One region of the Halobacillus seohaensis genome, then DNA from elsewhere that is predicted to be linked to it. Evidence: riboswitches for the same ligand, from Rfam matches in the RefSeq annotation. Region 1 holds a riboswitch; each other region holds the start of a gene.
What was found. Region 1 has a riboswitch for cobalamin ahead of ACFQIC_RS16970 (hypothetical protein). Riboswitches for the same ligand answer to the same signal wherever they lie in the genome.
Positions count from the first base shown of each region.

Region 2: it holds a riboswitch for cobalamin, as region 1 does, so the genes downstream of both, ACFQIC_RS01225 (DUF4430 domain-containing protein) here and ACFQIC_RS16970 (hypothetical protein) in region 1, are expected to answer to the same signal.
Region 3: it holds a riboswitch for cobalamin, as region 1 does, so the genes downstream of both, ACFQIC_RS17685 (ribonucleoside-diphosphate reductase subunit alpha) here and ACFQIC_RS16970 (hypothetical protein) in region 1, are expected to answer to the same signal.

Region 1 covers NZ_JBHSZV010000047.1:146,356-153,133, forward strand. The annotation lists gene ACFQIC_RS16950 (hypothetical protein) at 151-534, shown strand; gene ACFQIC_RS16955 (energy-coupling factor transporter transmembrane component T family protein) at 879-1,679, opposite strand; gene ACFQIC_RS16960 (ABC transporter ATP-binding protein) at 1,695-3,161, opposite strand; gene ACFQIC_RS16965 (ECF transporter S component) at 3,179-3,757, opposite strand; TPP riboswitch at 3,905-4,064, opposite strand; gene ACFQIC_RS16970 (hypothetical protein) at 4,168-4,380, opposite strand; cobalamin riboswitch at 4,579-4,787, opposite strand; gene metA (homoserine O-acetyltransferase MetA) at 5,071-5,979, shown strand; gene ACFQIC_RS16980 (MFS transporter) at 6,121-6,778, opposite strand, start outside.
Region 2 covers NZ_JBHSZV010000004.1:183,914-190,691, forward strand. The annotation lists gene ACFQIC_RS01200 (YpbB family protein) at 1-60, opposite strand, end outside; gene ACFQIC_RS01205 (ferredoxin) at 190-438, shown strand; gene ACFQIC_RS01210 (hypothetical protein) at 762-1,910, opposite strand; gene ACFQIC_RS01215 (RNA polymerase sigma factor SigX) at 1,903-2,430, opposite strand; gene ACFQIC_RS01220 (ECF transporter S component) at 3,179-3,682, opposite strand; gene ACFQIC_RS01225 (DUF4430 domain-containing protein) at 3,691-4,092, opposite strand; cobalamin riboswitch at 4,267-4,446, opposite strand; gene ACFQIC_RS01230 (ATP-binding protein) at 4,486-6,276, opposite strand; gene ACFQIC_RS01235 (response regulator transcription factor) at 6,276-6,778, opposite strand, start outside.
Region 3 covers NZ_JBHSZV010000051.1:8,149-14,926, reverse strand. The annotation lists gene ACFQIC_RS17700 (Glu/Leu/Phe/Val family dehydrogenase) at 1-506, opposite strand, end outside; gene ACFQIC_RS17695 (cation diffusion facilitator family transporter) at 660-1,640, shown strand; gene ACFQIC_RS17690 (class I SAM-dependent methyltransferase) at 2,769-3,446, opposite strand; cobalamin riboswitch at 3,651-3,827, shown strand; gene ACFQIC_RS17685 (ribonucleoside-diphosphate reductase subunit alpha) at 3,977-6,199, shown strand; gene ACFQIC_RS17680 (ribonucleotide-diphosphate reductase subunit beta) at 6,213-6,778, shown strand, end outside.

The DNA of each region.
Region 1 (6,778 bases):
ATTAGAACCAGGACATACCAACAAATCAAATAAACATTATATATATCAGCACATTTTTCCCGAAAGCTAGGGGGTTGTCTTAACACCTTTATCAAGATTACATAAGATATAGTGTAACACCACTTTAATAAGGAAGGAGTTTGAGTTCATATGGGATGCAATCGAAACAACAACGTGGCCAGGATTTCTAACAATAGACGGAACCGTAATAGCGTCGCTGGGGTTTCTAATAACAGACGGAACCGTAACAACGTAGCTGGGGTCTCTAATAACAAAGGAAACAGTAACAGCATAGCGGGCATTTCTAATAACAGTGGGAACTGCAACAGCGTTGCTGGTACTTCTAATAACAGACGGAATCGCAACAACGTAGCTGGTATTTCCGATAATAACTTTAAAGTTCCAGTAAGATCTTATATTGATGGCGAAGATTTTTGCCGTGCTGTAAACCGCTGTTTAAGAGATGATAGAGTTGCTGGTGCAGAGAATACTAGACGTCGAAATCTGTTTGATGGATGGGATTCTTGGTTTTAAGTCTAAGTCATAAGGTAAGATTCTACAGATACAGTAGTTTTTAAAAAAGGTATGGTTTTCAGAGACGTGTATTCAGGGTCCACGATTATCTAAAAAATTGTGAAATCTAGCGCGTCTTTTTTTACGTCCTCTACATAGGTTACGTAAGTTACGTAATAAAGATTAAAATTCTGAATGTCTCTCCTAAAACTAAAGCTATGTTAAACGACCGAATTTGAAATATCATCAAGCATCGAAATGTGAATCTCTTAAACCACACTCTATGTAGAGTGTGGTTTAAGAGTGTTGTACTAAGACCTTGTTGGTTTTCTGTGGTTATCCCAATAAAATATTACCGGTGTGCCTTAATTATAACGGACGTCCATAATAGGAAAATACGGGTAACTAATAGCTGTAAAATAAGATGAAGAAATTACGATCATTAGATAGAACAGAAAAATCACATCAAACTTCGAAAAACCCAACCGATAGAAGTAAGTACGATTTACAGTATTAGAAAAACGCTTCGCTTCCATTGCCACTGCAATCCGATAAGCTCTTCTAATACTTTGGGAAAGAAGGGGGATGGAATAGGATTTAAGTTTTTTATAAAAACCTCTCACTCCCTTCTCACTTTGAACACCGCGAACTTTTAATGCATAATGCAAAGTTTGCGCCTCTTCTAACATTAAAGGGATCAACCTTATCGCAGCCATAAAGCTATAGGCGTATTTCGGTTTCAGCTTTAACTGTTGCATTAATGAATAGAATAAAAACACAGGTCTAGTTGTTAAAGCAAAAATAACACCTAGAGTTGCAAAAATAATCCCACGAAACCCTAAATGCAAGCCTCGAAAAAAACTTTCTTCCGTAATATGAACCAGTCCCCATTTAACCCAAGTAATTTCCCCTTTTCCAAAGAATATCATTGATGTAGATGATGTAAGGAATATCAGGATAAATGGTGCTGAAATAATTAATAAACGCTTCCACGGATGGCCTGTACAGAACACATACAGAATCAGAGTTCCTATTAAATAATTAATCAGGAAGTTTATATTGTGTATCGTTAAAAGGTGAATAAATAACAGAACAATGATGATTAGTTTCAAGCTAGGATTAATTTTATGAAGCCATGTTTCATTGTAAGAAAAGTCAATTTGCATATGTTGTCTCCCCTGTTAACTAAAAGCTGGCTGTATTTGATGTTCAGTATAATCAGATGATGAAGATTCCTTTGTGAGTTCTCCATTGTTTATTTTCCAGACTGTTGTTGCAAAGTGTTTAACTATATTTAAGTCATGCGTAACCATAATTATCGTTGTTCCTTCTGCTCTCAACTGTTCAAGTTGTTCGAGAATGGCAAAAGTATTTTTTGCATCTTGTCCAAAGGTAGGTTCATCCAAAAGTAAAACCGACTGTTCCTTAACTATAGAAGCAGCAACACTGAGTCTCCGCTTCTGTCCGATTGATAATTGATAGGGATGATTTTGCTGGTGATCTTCTAGATGATAAACACGGAGTAGTTCATTTACTCGTTTTGAAATTTCTTCTTCTCCCCATTTTTCTAATTGAAGGGAGAAGGCTACTTCCTCATATACTGAGTTGGTAATAAATTGGAATTCTGGATTTTGAAAAACAAAGGTTACATAGTCAGCGATATTTTTAATCTTCTTATGACTTTGCTCAAGTACGTAATAAGTGCCTTTAGTTTTAATCAAATTCATCAAAGCAAGTAACAGTGTGCTTTTTCCTGCTCCATTCTCACCAAGTACAGTTATCCATTCTCCAGGGTGAGCATCTGCTTGTTTTACATTGATTGTTTTTTCTTTTCCTCTATATCCCGAAAAGTGTGACAGGTGAATAGATGACTTTTCTTCGTTAATTTCTATTTTTGGAATATCTCTACGTTTACCTTCAACGTAATCTTCCCAAACATTTGGATACCAAATTCCTTGATCTATTAAAACCTGTTTATATTGATCAAAAACCTCCTGTTTCGATCCATCGGCAATTATTTCTCCGTTCTCCCCGAGAAGAATGACACGGTCAATAAAATCTACAATTTGCTCGATTTTATGTTCGACTATCACTACTGTTTTATCCTCGCCAACATCTTTTATAGTGTCCCAAACACGCTTGGTCCCTTCTGGATCTAACATTGCTGTTGGCTCATCTAAAAATAATACCTCTGGTTCTAGAGCTAGAACGGAGGCGATAGCTAACCGTTGCTTCATACCACCTGATAACATTTGTATTTTCGTATGGATCTCATCAATGTCTAATCCAACTTGTTGTAAATAATACTCAATATACTTTTCCATTTTTTCTCGTGGAATTTGAAGGTTTTCCAGGACAAATGCGATTTCTTCGTCTACATAGGGCATGCAAAATTGGGAGTCTGGATCCTGAAATAAAAACCCCCAGGAATCTGGGATGACCAATTCTTCCGCCTTCATGGGTACATCTACAGTATTAGGAATTAATCCCGTCAAGACTTGTAAAAGAGTAGACTTTCCTGAACCTGACGGGCCCAGTATTAATACCTTTTCTCCCTTATTCAGAGAAATGGAGAAATCCTTGAATAACAAGGATTCAACTCCCGGAAACTTCAACCGCATGTTTGTCATACTAGCGATACTTGTCATGATTCTCCACTCCTATACTAGCCTAAAGCCTTGTAATCTTCCTTAGAAGCAGGGCGCACAAGATTCGTTACTCCTGTTTTTTCTAAAGCCTGAACGATGAGATAAGCGAAGATACCTGAAATAAGAATAGCTCCAATCATTCTGGCTCCAAACATGATAAGCAAGTTCCAAAGTGCCAAGTCTCCGATGTACCCGTAATAGTAGTCAATGCCAATTGAAGCAAATGCAGAAGCAACACCTGCTAAAGATGCAACGAACATATCAAATCTCTTATATCGGAAAGCTGCGAAGATTAGTTCAGCCGCAAGACCTTGTCCTATTCCAAATATCAGTGTAGCTACGCCCCATTCACCACCAAAAATAAATTCACCTTGTGCAGCAGCAACTTCTGCCAATAAAGCAACACCAGGTTTTCGTATAATTAAATAAGCAACGATTGCAGCAATAAACCACATTCCATAAATTAATTGCTCTAATTGAAGTCCGAATGTTGAAACCACACCATACAACGGTCCCCACAGTTTATAGATCATACCAAATATTAACGCAATGATGATTGTTACTAAAATATCCGTTAGTTTTAAGCCTTTTCCCATTCTTCTTCATCTCCCATTCTATGTTTTTTATTAATTAGTAGAGCCATCGATTTTGCAACAATTCCTAAAGGAAATCATACAAAAAACCACTTCCCTTACCATAGTAAGAAAAGTGGTTGCATTGGAAATTTAAATATTAATCCTATTTATTTCGCAACTCCACTTCCCTACGCTGGTATGATCCAGATCAGGTTCTAAGGGTCTTAAAGTCTTACTTTAATCTCAACCTTTTGTCAGTAGTTGAATAGCATAGAATTCTAACTTTCTAGTGCTAATCCAACTAAAGAAGGTACCCCTAGTGGAAGAACTTCACTATTTAATTTTTTCAATATTCATACTATCATCATAATCAAGATTGTCAATTACCCAATTAAAATTAACTGAATGGTTATGCTAACAACTATAGCATTTTATGTGCAACCCTCACACTCATAATAATTATCTTCTATATTCAAAATTTTTATCATTTCACCAATTTTAATATCATCTTCTTCGGTGAATTCCATATCAGCCACTCGCTCCACAATTTTATCTTTTGCTTGTTCTTCATTCAATTCGGTTATACTAAATTCACTCTTAGTTCCTGTAGAGATTACTTCATATTCAAATAAAAAACGCTTCATTTTACTATCCTACTTTCAATAATTTGAGTATCATTCGATCATGCTATTTTCCGATATAGACTTGTCACTTATCAAGGTGATCTAGACAATAAAAAAAATCTCTCTTTCTAAAGAGAGATCGTCATGACAGCATGTAAATTCAGACTGATATCACAGTCTTAACTATTACAATCATAACACCTCCCTATTCCTCGTAGGTTTAGTGTATTACCAACAGGCAGGTCTCCTGACTCATGATCTTCACGTACCCACGCCTTCCCATAACCTTTCTTTTAAAAAGAAATAGTGACATTCTTGTGGGTAGTTCACATTTACAGTGGCGGGACCGTGTCGGATTTTAACCGAACTTCCCTTTTAAGTTGAATAAGCCTTTTCGCCTAGACAACACCTTTAATAATAAATGTATTAAATTTTCCATCATGGAGAATAACCAGATTGTCAGGTATGATAGCACCAGTTTCTCTGTTTCTCCGATAGTTTGGTGTTTTTTATAAAATTCTTTTTTCTATGAGAAAGACTCTAGCAATTTAACTATTTATTGTCAACCTTCCAAACATTCAGCAGAAGGGTAAAATGAACTTTTATATGGAATTAGGCCTTTCTTTCAGAATAATTAACGCTTTACCCAGTTGCACCATTAAAGCTACGTATCTATAATAAATATAGTACCTTAGTAAAGGAGGAACTTGATTGCCTATAAACATTCCGAAGAACTTACCTGCAGGTGAGATTCTAGCCAACGAAAATATTTTCATTATGGACGAGCAACGAGCGAGTACCCAGGATATCCGTCCTTTAAATATATTGGTTTTGAATTTAATGCCCGAAAAAGAACGGACAGAAACCCAGCTGCTACGACTGCTCAGTAACTCTCCCTTACAAGTAAATGTAGAATTACTACATACAGCCAGCTATGCGTCCAAAAATGTGAGTCAATCACACTTACAACAGTTTTATAAAAGCTTCAATCAAATCAAAAACAACCGCTACGATGGAATGATCATTACGGGAGCACCTGTAGAACAGTTAAAATTTGAAGAAGTCTATTATTGGAAAGAACTCACGGAAATCATGGAATGGACGAAAACTCATGTGACCTCTGTGATGCATATTTGTTGGGGAGCCCAAGCAGCCCTCTACTACCATTATGGCATCGATAAATTTAAGTTATCTGAAAAACGGACAGGCGTTTTCCAGCATCAGTTAGTCAATTCAGATGTGCAGCTTGTCAGAGGATGTGATGATGAATTCTTAGCACCCCATTCCCGTTTCACGGATGTCTCAGAGGAAGAAATTCTCGCACATGATGACTTGATACTTGTGTCTACCTCCAAGGATTCTGGACCGTTCACCATTTTATCCAAAGACAAGAAACATGTGATGGTGACCGGCCACTTGGAATATGATGCAACGACGCTAGGCATTGAATACCACAGAGACATGGACAACGGCCTACAACCAGAGATGCCGATCGACTATTTCCCAGACAATGATCCTAACGAAAAACCTTTGAACCGTTGGCGCTCACACGCTTATCTGGTATTCTCTAATTGGCTCAATTACTATGTATACCAGGAAACACCTTTTTCATGGAAGTAAAAGACAGACTTACTTATCGGTGTTCTGAACCACGCGAGCTTCATTCAAGTTCAATAGTTTTATAGTACAACGAGCTAAAAAGGCTTTTCCCAGATTCACTTTAACGGGGAAAAGCCTTTTTTCATAAAAACTCACCTTTTTTCAATTGGCCACTTTCACAGAGGACAAAGTAGTCTGACGAACCGCTTTACCGGAAACAGCCAACACAAGACCTAAGCCCATTGCCATCAATATACCGTCAAGTAATAAAGGAACTCCCCAATTGCCCGTGTAATCCCTGATAACTCCTGAGACAACGGGTGAAAGAACGGCTCCAATTTCTGCAATTAAATTTAGCATGCCGAACATCGACCCCCTACTCTTTTCTGGAGTTAGATCAGATGCCAATGCATGAGCAACAGGCTGCAAGGCAAAGAAAAATAATCCTGATACAAACAGAATGATCGACATGATAATTGGACTGGTGTGGCCGGTCATTACGTAAGCGGCAAAAATAAAGATAAGTACAGTCAGAATCGCCGTTAACACAACTAGAACATTCCTTCGGCCATTCGGACGGTGTGCCACTAAATCAGAAATCTTCCCTCCGAGCGGAAAACCGATGATGCCTGCCACCCCATTAAAGGATGCAACCAATGCAGCTGCCAACAGTGCCCCTCCTCCAAACTCTTGGACGATCGAGACAGACCAGAACCCATAAAACCAAAGATGCCACATAACTGGGATAAAAAATAAATAGAGTAAGAACAAATTTTTATTGACTAGCAAGGGTTTGATTTCGGACTTCTTCGTTTTGTAT
Region 2 (6,778 bases), on a different contig from region 1:
AGAAATCGTACGTTCTCCTTTAAAGGTATGAATACAATTTAACAAGATGAATTTGAACACAATAACCCTCCTTTACATTACCTAAGCATTGAAATGTATCAAGTACCACTTTACAATGAAGGGTGTAGCCTAATATATTGACCCTCTCATATCAACTTCAAGAGGTGAAACACGAAGGAGGTTCATTTTTTGTCTAAATATACTATGGTAGATAAAGATACATGTATTGCTTGCGGTGCTTGTGGAGCAGCAGCACCTGATATATATGATTACGATGACGAAGGACTAGCCTATGTTGTCTTGGATGATAATGAAGGAAATGAGCAAGTACCTGAATTTCTAGAGGATGATATGGAAGACGCTTTTGAAGGATGTCCGACCGATTCTATAAAAATAGCTGATCAGCCATTTAACGGTGACCCACATAAAAATGGATAATCTATTTACCCTCTTCACCAAAGTGGAGGGGGTTCATTTTATGCTAAAAGGTTTGTCTTTATAGTCCCATCGCACGAAGAACCACTTAAAGACATTTGTAGGGTTTTACTGTCAATAAACATCGTACATGCAGCCATTGTTGTTGTCCATTCATTTAATCTTCTATCTACTCAAAAAAGCTTTATTTCACTTCTTTCCTTTACGGAGATATCTTCCCATAAGATTTTTCTCTTTTACTTCATGCTTTTCATTTTATCAAATCACTGCAGATTATTCTATAATGACTAAAGAGCCTTGTACAAATACAAGACTCTTCAAATCATTCATTCTATAGGGTTGACACTTTCGGGCACAGGCACAGGTTCTGAGAAATTAAGATCCTCTAGCCCATTTACATTTTCGAATTGTATAGATTCATAACCAAACTGTTTAGCAGATGCAAGGATAGCTTCTAATGAACTAGTTAGCTTTCGGTCCTTTATTGATCCATTCACACTCATTTGTAATACTACTATTTCCGATTCGATTTCTTTTACTTCAATATCCATTTCTTGTGGAATGGCAGGCTGTACACTTTCAGATTCCTCGAAATTCTTCATCTCCTCTAAAGCTTCTTCAAATGAAAGCTTCTCACCTAAATCAATAGGAACTAGGTATTCGCGATCATTAGACATATATAGCTGGTATACATATCTATTTTCTTCTATTGGATCAATTGTACTAACTTCCCCATAATTACCAAAAGAGACCGGTTCTCCACCTTCAGTTTCCACCTGAATTTCTTCTACTTGATATGGTTCCACCGACCACCTTAGACTCTCCATAATTGAATTACTCATAGCACTACCCACAATTTCAGTATCATTTGGAAAAATAACTGTAGCTACCTCAGATTCTTCTTCTACTGAAATGGTTACATTCTTCAGGATATCTTGCGAGAGTCCTATGTCCTCTGGAGAAAATCCACTTAGACTTTCTTCCTTTGATTTTCCTTTTAATCCTATGGTTAAAGGAATAGTGTATTGAGCATTTTGATCTGGTACTGCTCGAACAATTCGAGATTCATCTAAATCGGATACAATCAAACGATCCAATAACATAGCATCTTCCACTGGTTCATTTTGCTCAGTTGTCTCGATAGAGTCATCTGACTTATTCGTGTCATCCTCATTTGCTGATTCAGCAGCATTGCTTTCTTCAGTTGTATTATTTTCTTCCACTGCTTGGTCATTAGATTCTATAGCTTCATTATTTATTGTATCTATAGTCATTGGACCAACGATCGCGATTATAACTATAGCCAAAATTGTGGCCAGTCCGGGTATCAACCATTGAGGTCTTTGTTTTTTATTGTTTTTCATTTTTTTGTTAATCATTTTACGATAATCTCCTTTATTTAAAGACTCATTAACACGTGGGAGGTCCGATATCATCTTTTGAATCTCTTTTTCACTTTTTTGATCATTACCCACTTAAATCGACCTCCCTATTTAATATTTTTTTTAACACTTTTAAGCCACGATGCTGAATGGTTTTCACTTTACTTTCTGTAAAATCTAAAATTTCTGCTGTTTCCTGAATGGACATGCTTTGCATAAAACGTAAGATAATAACATTTTTTTGATCGATTGAGCACTGATCTAAGCCTCGATAGACTTGCTGTAGTTGTTCACTTTTCTCAACTAATTCTTCTGGTAAAGGAGCGCTACTAGGCAGCTTTTCACCTTTTTCTTCCCAATTAAAGAACTCAAAGAATCTTTTTCTTTTTCTTCCTTGTTTTCTGAAATAATCGATCGTAACATGCTTCGCTATAGAAAATAACCATGTTTTTTCATTGCTTCTTCCATCAAAAGATTCGTAAGAGCGAATCACCTTAATGTAAATATCCTGTACAAGATCTTCTGCAACCTGACGATCTTTCACCATGTAAAATACGTATTGAAATAAATCTTGATGATATTTATCATAAAAATCATCAAAGAACGGTTTCATATGCTCGGCCTCCCCGTTCATCATAATAGTCGTTTATCTATGTAAAAAGTTACACTTTACTATGATAATCTTTCCTAACCATAAATGAAACCATTCTATAAAAAATTAGAATCCCTTTTTTACTTACCAATCAGCTAACCTATAGACAAAAAAAGCAAGGGAATTGAGGTTATTTGCTTCATATACTAGATTATTTTTGTCCATAATAGGTATTTATTGGTTGGATGCGAATCTTCTACCTCCTACCTTATTGAGAGACTTATACAAGCCGGCGTGGAATTCTTATATACTATTTTCTAAAGATTTGCCTCCTTTATCTAGGTTAGCGTTGTTGATTGGATCGGAATCTTTGCTCGCTTTCCGCGGACGAATCGGCGAATCTCGTAAATCCCCATCCAATCAGAGCCATAAGATAGGGGTATTTTAGGCTGATGAAACCATGGTGGGAGATTCTATACTCTTCACTACCTGGATGAGGTTTTCTCACTAGTTTCCTCGCTAGAAAGTAAGCGATTGTGGCTTTTAGAAAATGGTCTTCATGACTTCTTCCAGGCTAGGAAGCCCATCAAATGGCAGGAAAATACAAAGACCAAACCGCTATGCGATTTGGTCTGCTAACTCATATACTATTTCATATGTTTCTCAACCGAAACAGAACTACTTACGATTTCGACCGAATCTTTTCTTACTTGCATTCCAAAAACCGAAACAAATTACTATACAGAACCCGTTACTAATAAGATAGCTTTTAAGTCATGATATGGGACTTATGATATTTATTAAACAACCTACCTAAAATTGGTGATAATACCAAAATAAATACAGTGTTAGATATTGCATGGTTGACGTCCATAGGGATACCCGCTAGATAATAAGCCCAAAAAGATTGTCCAACGGTATACATAGTCACTGAGATCATTAACCCAAAGAACATCCCACTTAAAAAACCATATACCGATAAGCCCCAAACAGGAATAGATGACCAGTATTTACCTATAACTCCAGCAATCATTCCGATCACCGACCAGGAGACTACCTGCCAGATCGACCAAATTCCCATCCCTAGAATCACGTTTGAGAGAAAGGTTGTTAAGATAGCCATGGTTACAGCAGCTAAAGGACCTAACCAAAAGCCTGTGATGATGATAATGGCTGTCACGGGCTGGATATTTGGCAAATGAGCCATTGCAATCCTTCCGGCAACGGCCAATGCCGCTAGCATTGCAATCAGCGTAATTTTATACGTTTTCATTTATACCATCATTCCCAAGATTGAAAATCGAAATTGATTTCGTCTCCTTCTTCTACTTCATATTCCGTGGCTCCGACTGTTGCATCCTCTCCATTTATCGTATAAAGCCAAGCCTTTTGTTCACCATCTTCAGGAGAAATACCTTCTATACTATTAATAAATCCTTCTTCTTGTTCAACCTCGTAATTATCTTCCATAACTTCCATAAGCATGGTTCCTTCTTCTACGGAATGCTCTTCTGTCGAAATAACTTCTTCTCCTTTATTTTGAGAAATTTCAACCTCGATAGATACTTCCTCTACTTTTTCTTGTTCAGTTTCAGATACACCTTCATTAGCTTCCTCTTGACAGCCTGATAACAGGACAACCGCCAATAAAGTCATTAAAAATCCTTGATAAAGCTTGCTCATATAAAACTTCCTCCCTACTATTTGATTGTTTCAAAGCTTCTAGAAACGTTTTATGTATAAACAATAAAAAGCCTGCTCTTCATAGTGAAGAACAGGCTTAAGACATACCAAATGGAGTTAATCATAATCATTCATAAACCAAACGGATATCTCAAACGCTCAACCCTCGAAGCTTTGAAACGAGTGATGTTTGGCAGGTCTACTGACTTGTGTCTCATCCTACTAAGGAACCTTCCCATAAAGATTATAGTGGTTTCTCCTTTTCGTCTACACTTACAGTTGCGAGGACAGTTCTGGATTAATACCAGATTCCCTATTCAGCCCTATTTGGGCACCAACATCAACATATTAAGTTCAAATTACAGGTTACACGATTCTCAACGATTTAGCAATCTAATTTTCATCTTCTTCCTCTTTGATAGGAATAACCACAGTGAACGTAGTACCTTCATCAACCTTGCTATGAACTCCGATACTTCCGCTATGGGCTTCAACAATGTGCTTAGCAATAGCAAGCCCTAGCCCTGTTCCTTTTTGAGAAGATTCTCTTTTCCTAGATTTATCAGCTTTATAAAAGCGTTCAAAGACGAAAGGTAAATCATCTTCAGGAATACCCTGACCGGAATCCGATACTTGAATAAGCCATTCAGACTGACTACGTTCTATAATCACATCAACTGTTCCATTCTCATCAGTATGACGAATTGCATTATCAATTAAGTTCGTTAACACTTGTTCCATGCGATCAATATCTATGGAAATCATGGGATGTTCATCCTGTAGATCAAGATTCAATTGAACTTGTTTTTCCTCTGCGAGTCCTTTAAATTTCCTAACTATTTTCTTAGCAAACGGACCGACTTGAATTTGTTCTAGATATAAGGAGATATGCCCTGCTTCCATGCGTGCAATATCTAAGAGTTCGTTCACTAATCGTCCAATTCTTAATGACTCATCATGAATAATTTTCGCAAGTTCATTTTTGTCTTCTCTTGACTCGGCTATATCATCTACGATGGCTTCACTATAGCCTTGCAACATTGATATAGGGGTTCTTAGTTCGTGGGAAACATTTGCTATAAAGTCTTTTCGCAATTTATCTAATCGCCGTTCATCAGTCATGTCACGTAAAACTGCGACTGCACCTCTTACATGATCCTGGTCGTATAAAGGAGTCATAATTATAACCCAAGTTCGACCTTGAACAGTGACTTCAGTCATCAGCTCTTGTTCGTTGTCAATCACTTTATTAAAAAGTTCTCTCATAGGAACTGGCAGATTCCTTTGTTGTTCGCTATAGTGTTTTTCTATCCCACTAACTTCGAAAGCCCATGCTTGCAAATATTGATCTGCTGGAGGATTCGAAACTAATACATCCCCTTGACGATTCATAGTTAACACACCGTCAGCCATTGAACGCAATATCCCTGATAATTGTTCTTTCTCATGATTGAGAGCATCTATATGAAACTTTAATTGTCTACCCATCCGATTGAATGCCATGGCCAATTCACCAATTTCATCATGAGTGAGTATAGGAATTTTTGTATTAAATTCTCCCTTTGCTAATTCAAGTGCCCCTTCCCTCATTTTGATCAAAGGGGAAGTTATACGAGTGGATAGAAAGAAAGCAAATATAGTGGTTAATATTATGGCGATGCCTGCTCCTAAGAAAATAATCTTGGTCGTTTGATCTGAAGTTTCCTCTATTGTGTCTAGTGATTGATAGACAAACACAGCACCTTGTTGATCATTAAGGGGTGTACCAACAACCATATAGCCTAATTCTGAATCTTCAATATTAGATACTTTCATTACATCTTTCCGTTCCTCAACAACAGCAGCGAACTCCGAATCATTCATAAACCAGTTATAACTGAAATTTGGTAAGTCATTACCTTCTGATGATGGGGAAGTTAGAATATTACCACTTCTGTCAGTTACCACAACTTGACTTGAGGGATCTTTAATTAGATCAGTCATGGATAAAATAAGTTCTTCCCTTTCATATTCTGAAACTACATCAGAAACTTTAGTTGCCGTCTGCAATAATTCTTTTTCTGCTTCTAAGACATGATAATTTTCAAAAAATTCAAGGAGAAGAACAGTTAAAATAAACAATACAAAACAAACAAGCAATAAAATCGTGAACCATAGTTTTCCAACAACACTACGCCAAAACATTACTCACCACTAACCTCAAACTTATATCCAACTCCCCAGACAGTATTAATCATTCCTGCTGCTTTTGTGGAGACTTTACTTAACTTTTCCCGAAGTCTTTTAACATGTGTATCAACAGTACGTAAGTCACCAAAAAACTCATACTGCCACACTTCTTTTAATAACTGCTCTCTATCGAACACTTTATCTGGTGACTGTGCCATATAATTCAATAACTCATATTCTTTCGGGGTTAACGCAACTTCTTTCCCATCAGCAGTCACCCGGTGAGCATCATTATCTATGGTCATGTGAGGGAAAACCAAAATGTTTCTCGTCGTTGTATCTGTTTCTAAAAATTTAGTTGTGGAAGCCCTTCGCAAAAGCGCTTTCACTCTAAGAACGACTTCTCTTGGACTAAATGGTTTAACAATGTAATCATCTGAGCCAACCTCAAAGCCTTGTACTCGATTGGCTTCCTCGCCTTTCGCTGTCAACATAATCACTGGAGTTGCTTTCTTCT
Region 3 (6,778 bases), on a different contig from region 1:
ATCCATCCCATCATTTCAGGGGTAGTGTTAACATCCGGGGCAGGAATGTCCTTTTCCGGTCCAATAATCGGCGTAATTTTTCTAATATACGTGCGACTTAGCACCTCAAGTTCACGTTCAGATAAATTAATTGGATCAACGATCACTCCCCCTTTCCCTCCACCTAAAGGAAGGTCAAGAATCGCTGACTTTAGCGACATCCATATAGAAAGAGCTTTTACCTCGTCAATATTCACTTTAGGATGAAAGCGAATCCCTCCTTTTGTAGGTCCCAATATGTCAATGTGTTGACAGCGATAACCAGTGAAATTTTCTATGTGTCCATTGTCCATTCGTACCGGAATAGATACCTCAAAAACTCTCATTGGTTTTTTAAGAATTTGATAAATGTTGTCATTTAAACCTAACTTAGTTACAGATTCCCTAAGTAACCCTTTCACTATGTCGTAAGGGTTATGATCTTGTGTTGTTATGTCTGACTCTGCCTTATCTCGATTGCTTCCCATGCTCTAGCCTCCTACTATTAATCACTCTTTATAAAGTTCCAAGAAAGCAGGCTTTTTATACAGAACATGTTGGAAAGGATGAGAACAATGATTATTTTTTTAATTATTAAGCACAATAATAAACAACGCAAAGTATAAGTGAGGGTGAAATGAATGTCTTATTGGAAATTGCTGAAAAAAGGAAACAAATCATCTGGGATTGCGGCGGTTGGAAACGCATTATTGGCAGTTATTAAGGGTATTGCTGCTGCGGTGAGTGGAAGTGGAGCGATGTTTGCTACAGCAATTCACTCCGTTGCTGACGCTACAAACCAAGGATTTGTTTTCTTCGGAAGTGCACTAGCGGAGAAAGAACCGACAGAACGATTCCCTTCTGGATTTGGGCGAGTAGTAAATCTTTTTGTTCTGATAGCAGTTATTATTGTTACCATTATGTCTTATGAAACCATTTTAAAAGGATGGGGACTGATTCAAGACCCCAAATCCTCTTCGAACATTTGGCTTAATGTTATAATTTTAATTGTATCAATCATTGTTGACGGATATATCTTGATTAAAGTTATGAAAGAAATCAATGAGGAGAGCCGAGCGGGTTCTAAAGGCTTTAATATTTTTAAAGATTCATTCAAAAATGCCAAACTTTCCTCACCGCCGACACGACTAGTTTTTTATGAAGACCTTGTCGCAACGTCTGGTGCAATGATTGCCCTCATCTTTGTAGTCCTATCTTACTTCACGGGACTATATTTTCTTGACGGACTAGGCACACTTATTATTGGAATATTATTAATTGGAATCGCCATTAAAATTGGATATGAAAACACGATTGGTTTAATTGGCGTGGCTGCCCCTAAAATTATTGAAGAACGAGTAGCTGAAGTGATATTAGGTGATCAGAATGTCGTTGATATTAAAAAACTCCGTATCCTCCAAGAGGGAAGAGAGTATCATGTTGAAAGTTATATCGAGCTGATTAAGGGGCTCTCTCTTGCAGAGGCAGACGATATTAAATATAAAGTTCGCGATAAGGTCTTAGAAGATTCTAGTATCTCGGATGTCATCTTAGGTATTGTAGAAAGCGATGAAGAAAAAAACTGGTCGATGGATCAATACGATGATAAAGAGCAACGTTAGAAGGTCCGGGGCACCTCACCCTCCTTCACTTGAATTATCATACAAAATCGTAACCCAACTAACATAATGACAATAGCTATTGTCAACGTGCTAACTACTACGTAAATTGGTAGTTATCTATATATTTTTTAACATAAATCCCCACATTCCTTTTGGTTTACCAAAATCAACATTACAAATTGCACCATAATTAGCATAGTATTTAGCACGTTGACTGATTGTGGACGATTACAATTAAACTAACGAGACCGTATTGTTGAAGACTTGAATTCGAGGTGTTTGTGTGAATGTAGGGGCTGCGGGAAACGGCTCGCTTTCCATGGGGCGGGCGCTGAGCCTCCTCGGACTTCGTCCTGTGGGGTCGGGTCTCAGCTGTCCCGCACATCCCATAGGAGTCTCCCCGTTTCCTAGCCACCCACTCCCATCTATGAATAGCCTACAATTTGAAGAACCCATTACTGAGGTTTCCGTCTGCCTCACAATGGCAAGGAGGGCCGGAAAATTGCGAGACTCCACTTTTAAAAGCGGAGGCGCCTTGGTCAGCGGCATATGGACTGGACTGAGCTGTCGGAGATAAAGGAAACACGAAGAACATCGTGATTCGATGTTGACTTATCGTACCGAAGCGAGGGAAGTCTCACTAGCCGCTAGGTGCTGGAGCTGGATAACGCCCGATAGGATTGATGAACTAGATGTAGCCTTCGTCCTTATAAGGCGTAAGAGCTGGGATGAACATGATCGGTGGGATCCCGCAGGGCGATAGCCCGAGGAAGGCTCAACACATGCCCACGGAAAGCGAGTGATTTCCCGGACCTCCAAACGCTTTCAACCATAACGGAAACAACATCTCTCGAAGCTGAGTCTTCAAGTAAAAGATGCTTTAGTTGAAGAAGAAAATATAAAGAAAAACGCTTAGATATTAAAATGTCCAAGCGTTTTTGTGTGTTATTTGCACTGTTATTTATGGTGCTAAACATAGTGTATTTAGTATGTTATTCCAACAGTTATTTTAGATTTTCTCCACGGTATCGGAACTACTTAGTTTGCAAGGAACATCATGGTTTGGTATTAATTACTTTTGATATGATTCGCTTTTCTATGGAACCTATATCTCCTGATTTATTTCCTTCACTCTTTTTCAAATATAAATACCCACATAAATGTAAGAGACTGTTGTAATTCTTTCGCAAAACCAGCCGCGTCCTGTTCTTCAACCCCACGTTTATATACACCGTGCCCATCTATATGCTTCCAACCAGTTTCAATCGCCATTTGTTCCAGCTCCCAAGGCATCATCGTATTACAAATCACTTTGTCCCCATACACTCGGCGGTAGCTATTTTTCCGAGGCATCGCTGTAGGTCCTAAGATTCCGATACACAGCCTCCCCCCTGGATTTAGCACACGTTTCATTTCTTCTAATCCTTGATAAGGTACTTCCACCCACTCTAAACAGTTGATAGCCATAATCGAATCAAAACTTTCCTTTTCAAATGGGAGGTTCACTAGATCACCTTGTGTGAATTGGAGGTTTTCATTTTCTACCCTTGATTTCGCCCGTTGAATCATATCTACTGAAATATCAAGGCCTGTAACACGATAACCTTCTTTTTCTAATTTAAACGATCCATATCCATCTCCACAGCCAAGATCCGCAATGTGTCCCCCTTCCTTTACATATTTTTTTAAAAAGGGGATAATTGTTTTTCGACTCCCCTCGTCCCACATGGTCTGACTATTGGTATTCCAGAATTCAGCTCGTCCATCCCATTGCTTTTCTGCTTCCTTATGCCATTCAAATGTCATCTTGAACCCTCCTCTTACTCCTTCATTAATCACAAATTAACACGAGTATTCCGAAAAATTTATTACACATCTCTAATTTTCTTTAAGACTGCAAAGTTCTCCACTTTATTATACCAGTTCATTAAAAATAGTTGCACATCATAACAATCTCAGTTATGCTTAAAACACAATATAAGCTAAAATTTTAAAGTGAAAATACCATATATAGTATCCGCGAACAGAAGATGCCATAGGCTTAATAGGGAATCTGGTGTAAAACCAGAACTGCCCCCGCAACTGTAAACACTCGCGAAACGGAAGAACCACTGTGCAAAAATCACGGGAAGGACCGGAGTAGAATTGGGTGTGAGTCAGGAGACCTGTCTTTGTTCGCAGAAGTTTCAACTTCTTCGGGGTTTGAGAAGATGAAGCGATGAAATGAAAGGGGTTCTTTAATAGCCTCTTTCATTTCATCGTTTCACCCGCTCATCAACTCTGAGCGGGTTTTTTTATGGAATTTTTATTAAAATACTTAATAGAGGAGTGAACGTATGGATTCCGTTATGACATCCTATTGGAAAGAATGGTTAGAGGGACAAGCAGAACTCTTTCCATCCCTTCAAATGGAGCGCATGGTAACAAAGGCTAAGAGCGTCCAAGGAGATAAAAATGAACAAGCTAGGGCTTTAATTCTTGAATGCTTAGCTGAGATTAGTGAAACAACACCAAATTGGACCTATCTTGCCAGTCGTATACATTTACAGCAAATGTATGAAAAATCAACAGTTAATCGTGGGAGTTCACAAGCATACCAAGAGTTTCACCAATTAGTTAAAATATTAGTAGAAGAGGATATTTATAATCCAGATATACTTAACCAGTACTCAAAAGCAGAAATGGATGAGCTTGAAAAAGCAATTGTTCCTGATCGAGACGATTTATTCACCTATATTGGTATTAAAACATTAGGGGACCGTTATTTAGCCCGTTCTAAGTCTGGCCTAGTCTACGAGCTCCCGCAAGAACGATTTATGATTATCGCTATGACATTGATGGCCCATGAAGATTCCGTTCGTCGTTTAGAATTTGTTAAAGAGGCCTACTGGGCTTTAAGTCATCTATATATGACGGTGGCTACACCAACCTTAGCCAATGCCGGGAAGCGTTATGGTCAATTAAGCTCGTGTTTTATTGATACTATTGATGATAGTTTACAGTCGATTTATGATAGCAACACGGATATCGCCAACTTAAGTAAGCACGGCGGCGGAATCGGCGTTTACTTAGGGAAAATCCGTAGCAGAGGCAGCGACATTCGCGGATTTAAGGGTGTCTCTTCAGGTGTTCTACCTTGGATGAAGCAAATTAATAATACCGCGGTAAGTGTTGACCAATTAGGACAAAGACAAGGTGCAGTAGCTGTCTACTTAGACATTTGGCACAAAGATATCTTCCCTTTTCTCGATAGCCGCTTAAATAACGGAGATGAGCGCCAGCGTACACATGACTTATTTACAGGAGTATCAATCCCGGACTTATTTATGGAAGCTGTTGAGAAAAGAGAAGATTGGTACTTATTCGATCCCCACGAAGTTCGTAAAGTCATGGGCTTCTCGCTAGAGGATTTTTATGATGAAACACGAGGCAACGGTTCATTCCGAGAACACTATCAGGCTTGCGTTGAGAGTAACCAGTTATCGAAAGAAAAAGTTCCGGCAATCGAAATCATGAAACGAATTATGGTTGGACAACTCGAAACAGGTACGCCCTACATGTTCTATCGAGATGAAGTAAACCGCATGAATCCTAACAGTCACAAAGGATTGATTTATTGCAGTAACCTTTGTACAGAAATTACACAAAATCAAAGCCCTACGGTGCAAGACCAGCAACATATTGAAGACGGAAAAATTATTACTGTCAAGACTCCTGGTGATTTCGTAGTCTGTAACTTATCAAGTATTAACTTAGGACGAGCTGTTCCTCAAGGTGTACTATCAAGATTAATCCCTATTCAAGTTCGTATGCTAGATAACGTCATCGATCAAAATACCATCCCCGTGTTACAGGCACAGCTCACTAATCAGTCTTATCGCGGAATTGGTTTAGGTACGTTTGGCTGGGCACACCTATTAGCCCAAAATAAAATAGTTTGGGAATCCGATGAGGCTGTGGACTATGCAGACAAAGTTTATGAAGAAATATCTTATTATACGATTTCTGCAAGCAATCAGTTAGCTAAGGAAAAAGGAAGTTACCCGTTATTCGAAGGATCTGACTGGGATACGGGGGAATTTTTTGTTAAACGGACGTTTGATCAAGGCGGATCCTTTGACTGGAACGAATTAAAACATGACGTACATTCAAATGGTATGAGGAACGGCTATCTTATGGCCGTAGCACCCAATTCCAGCACCTCTCTAATTGCTGGAAGTACGGCAAGTATCGATCCCATTTTTAAAAAATTCTACTCTGAGGAAAAAAAAGATTTCAAAATTCCTGTCACAGCTCCTGACTTGACACCAGAAACATATTGGTACTATAAATCTGCATATGACATTGATCAGCACTCTAGTATTAAACAAAATGCCGTTCGTCAAAAATATATAGACCAGTCGATTTCTTTTAATCTTTACGTGAAGAATTCTATCAAAGCAAAAGAGCTGCTTGCCTTACACATTGACGCCTGGAAGTCAGGACTGAAAACTACCTACTATACACGTTCCACTTCCAGCCAAGGAGACTTTGAAGAATGTGAAAGCTGCTCATCTTAAGGAGGTGGACAAGATGGATAAAACTATACAGCAACGGAAACTCGTCGACTATCATGCCCCCAATGCCTCAACAGGCATGGTCAATGGCCGCAGCTCAAACGTATTAAATTGGGATGACACCCGTTATTCATGGGCCTATCCTATGTATAAAACAATGCTAGCTAATTTTTGGATTCCAAGTGAAATTAATATGAGCAACGATTTAAAACAATGGCCGGAGCTATCGGAACAAGAGCAAGCTTCTTTTAAAAAGATAATTGGATTGCTCGCCTTTCTAGATTCTATTCAAACCGATTACTCTAGTAAAATCGCTGACTATATAACTGATTCTAGTGTCTCTGCTTTAATGCAAGTGCTCGCTTTTCAGGAAGTCGTACACAATCAGTCATATTCGTATGTCTTATCTACACTAGTGGATCAAAGCGAACAAGAGCGCATTTTCGAATACTGGAAACATGATGAAATTTTAATTGAACGCAATCAATTCATTACCAATGGTTATGAAGATTTCGCCGAACAACCAAATGTTGAAACCTTTTTGAAGTCAGTCGTTTATGATGTTGTATTAGAAGGCTTATT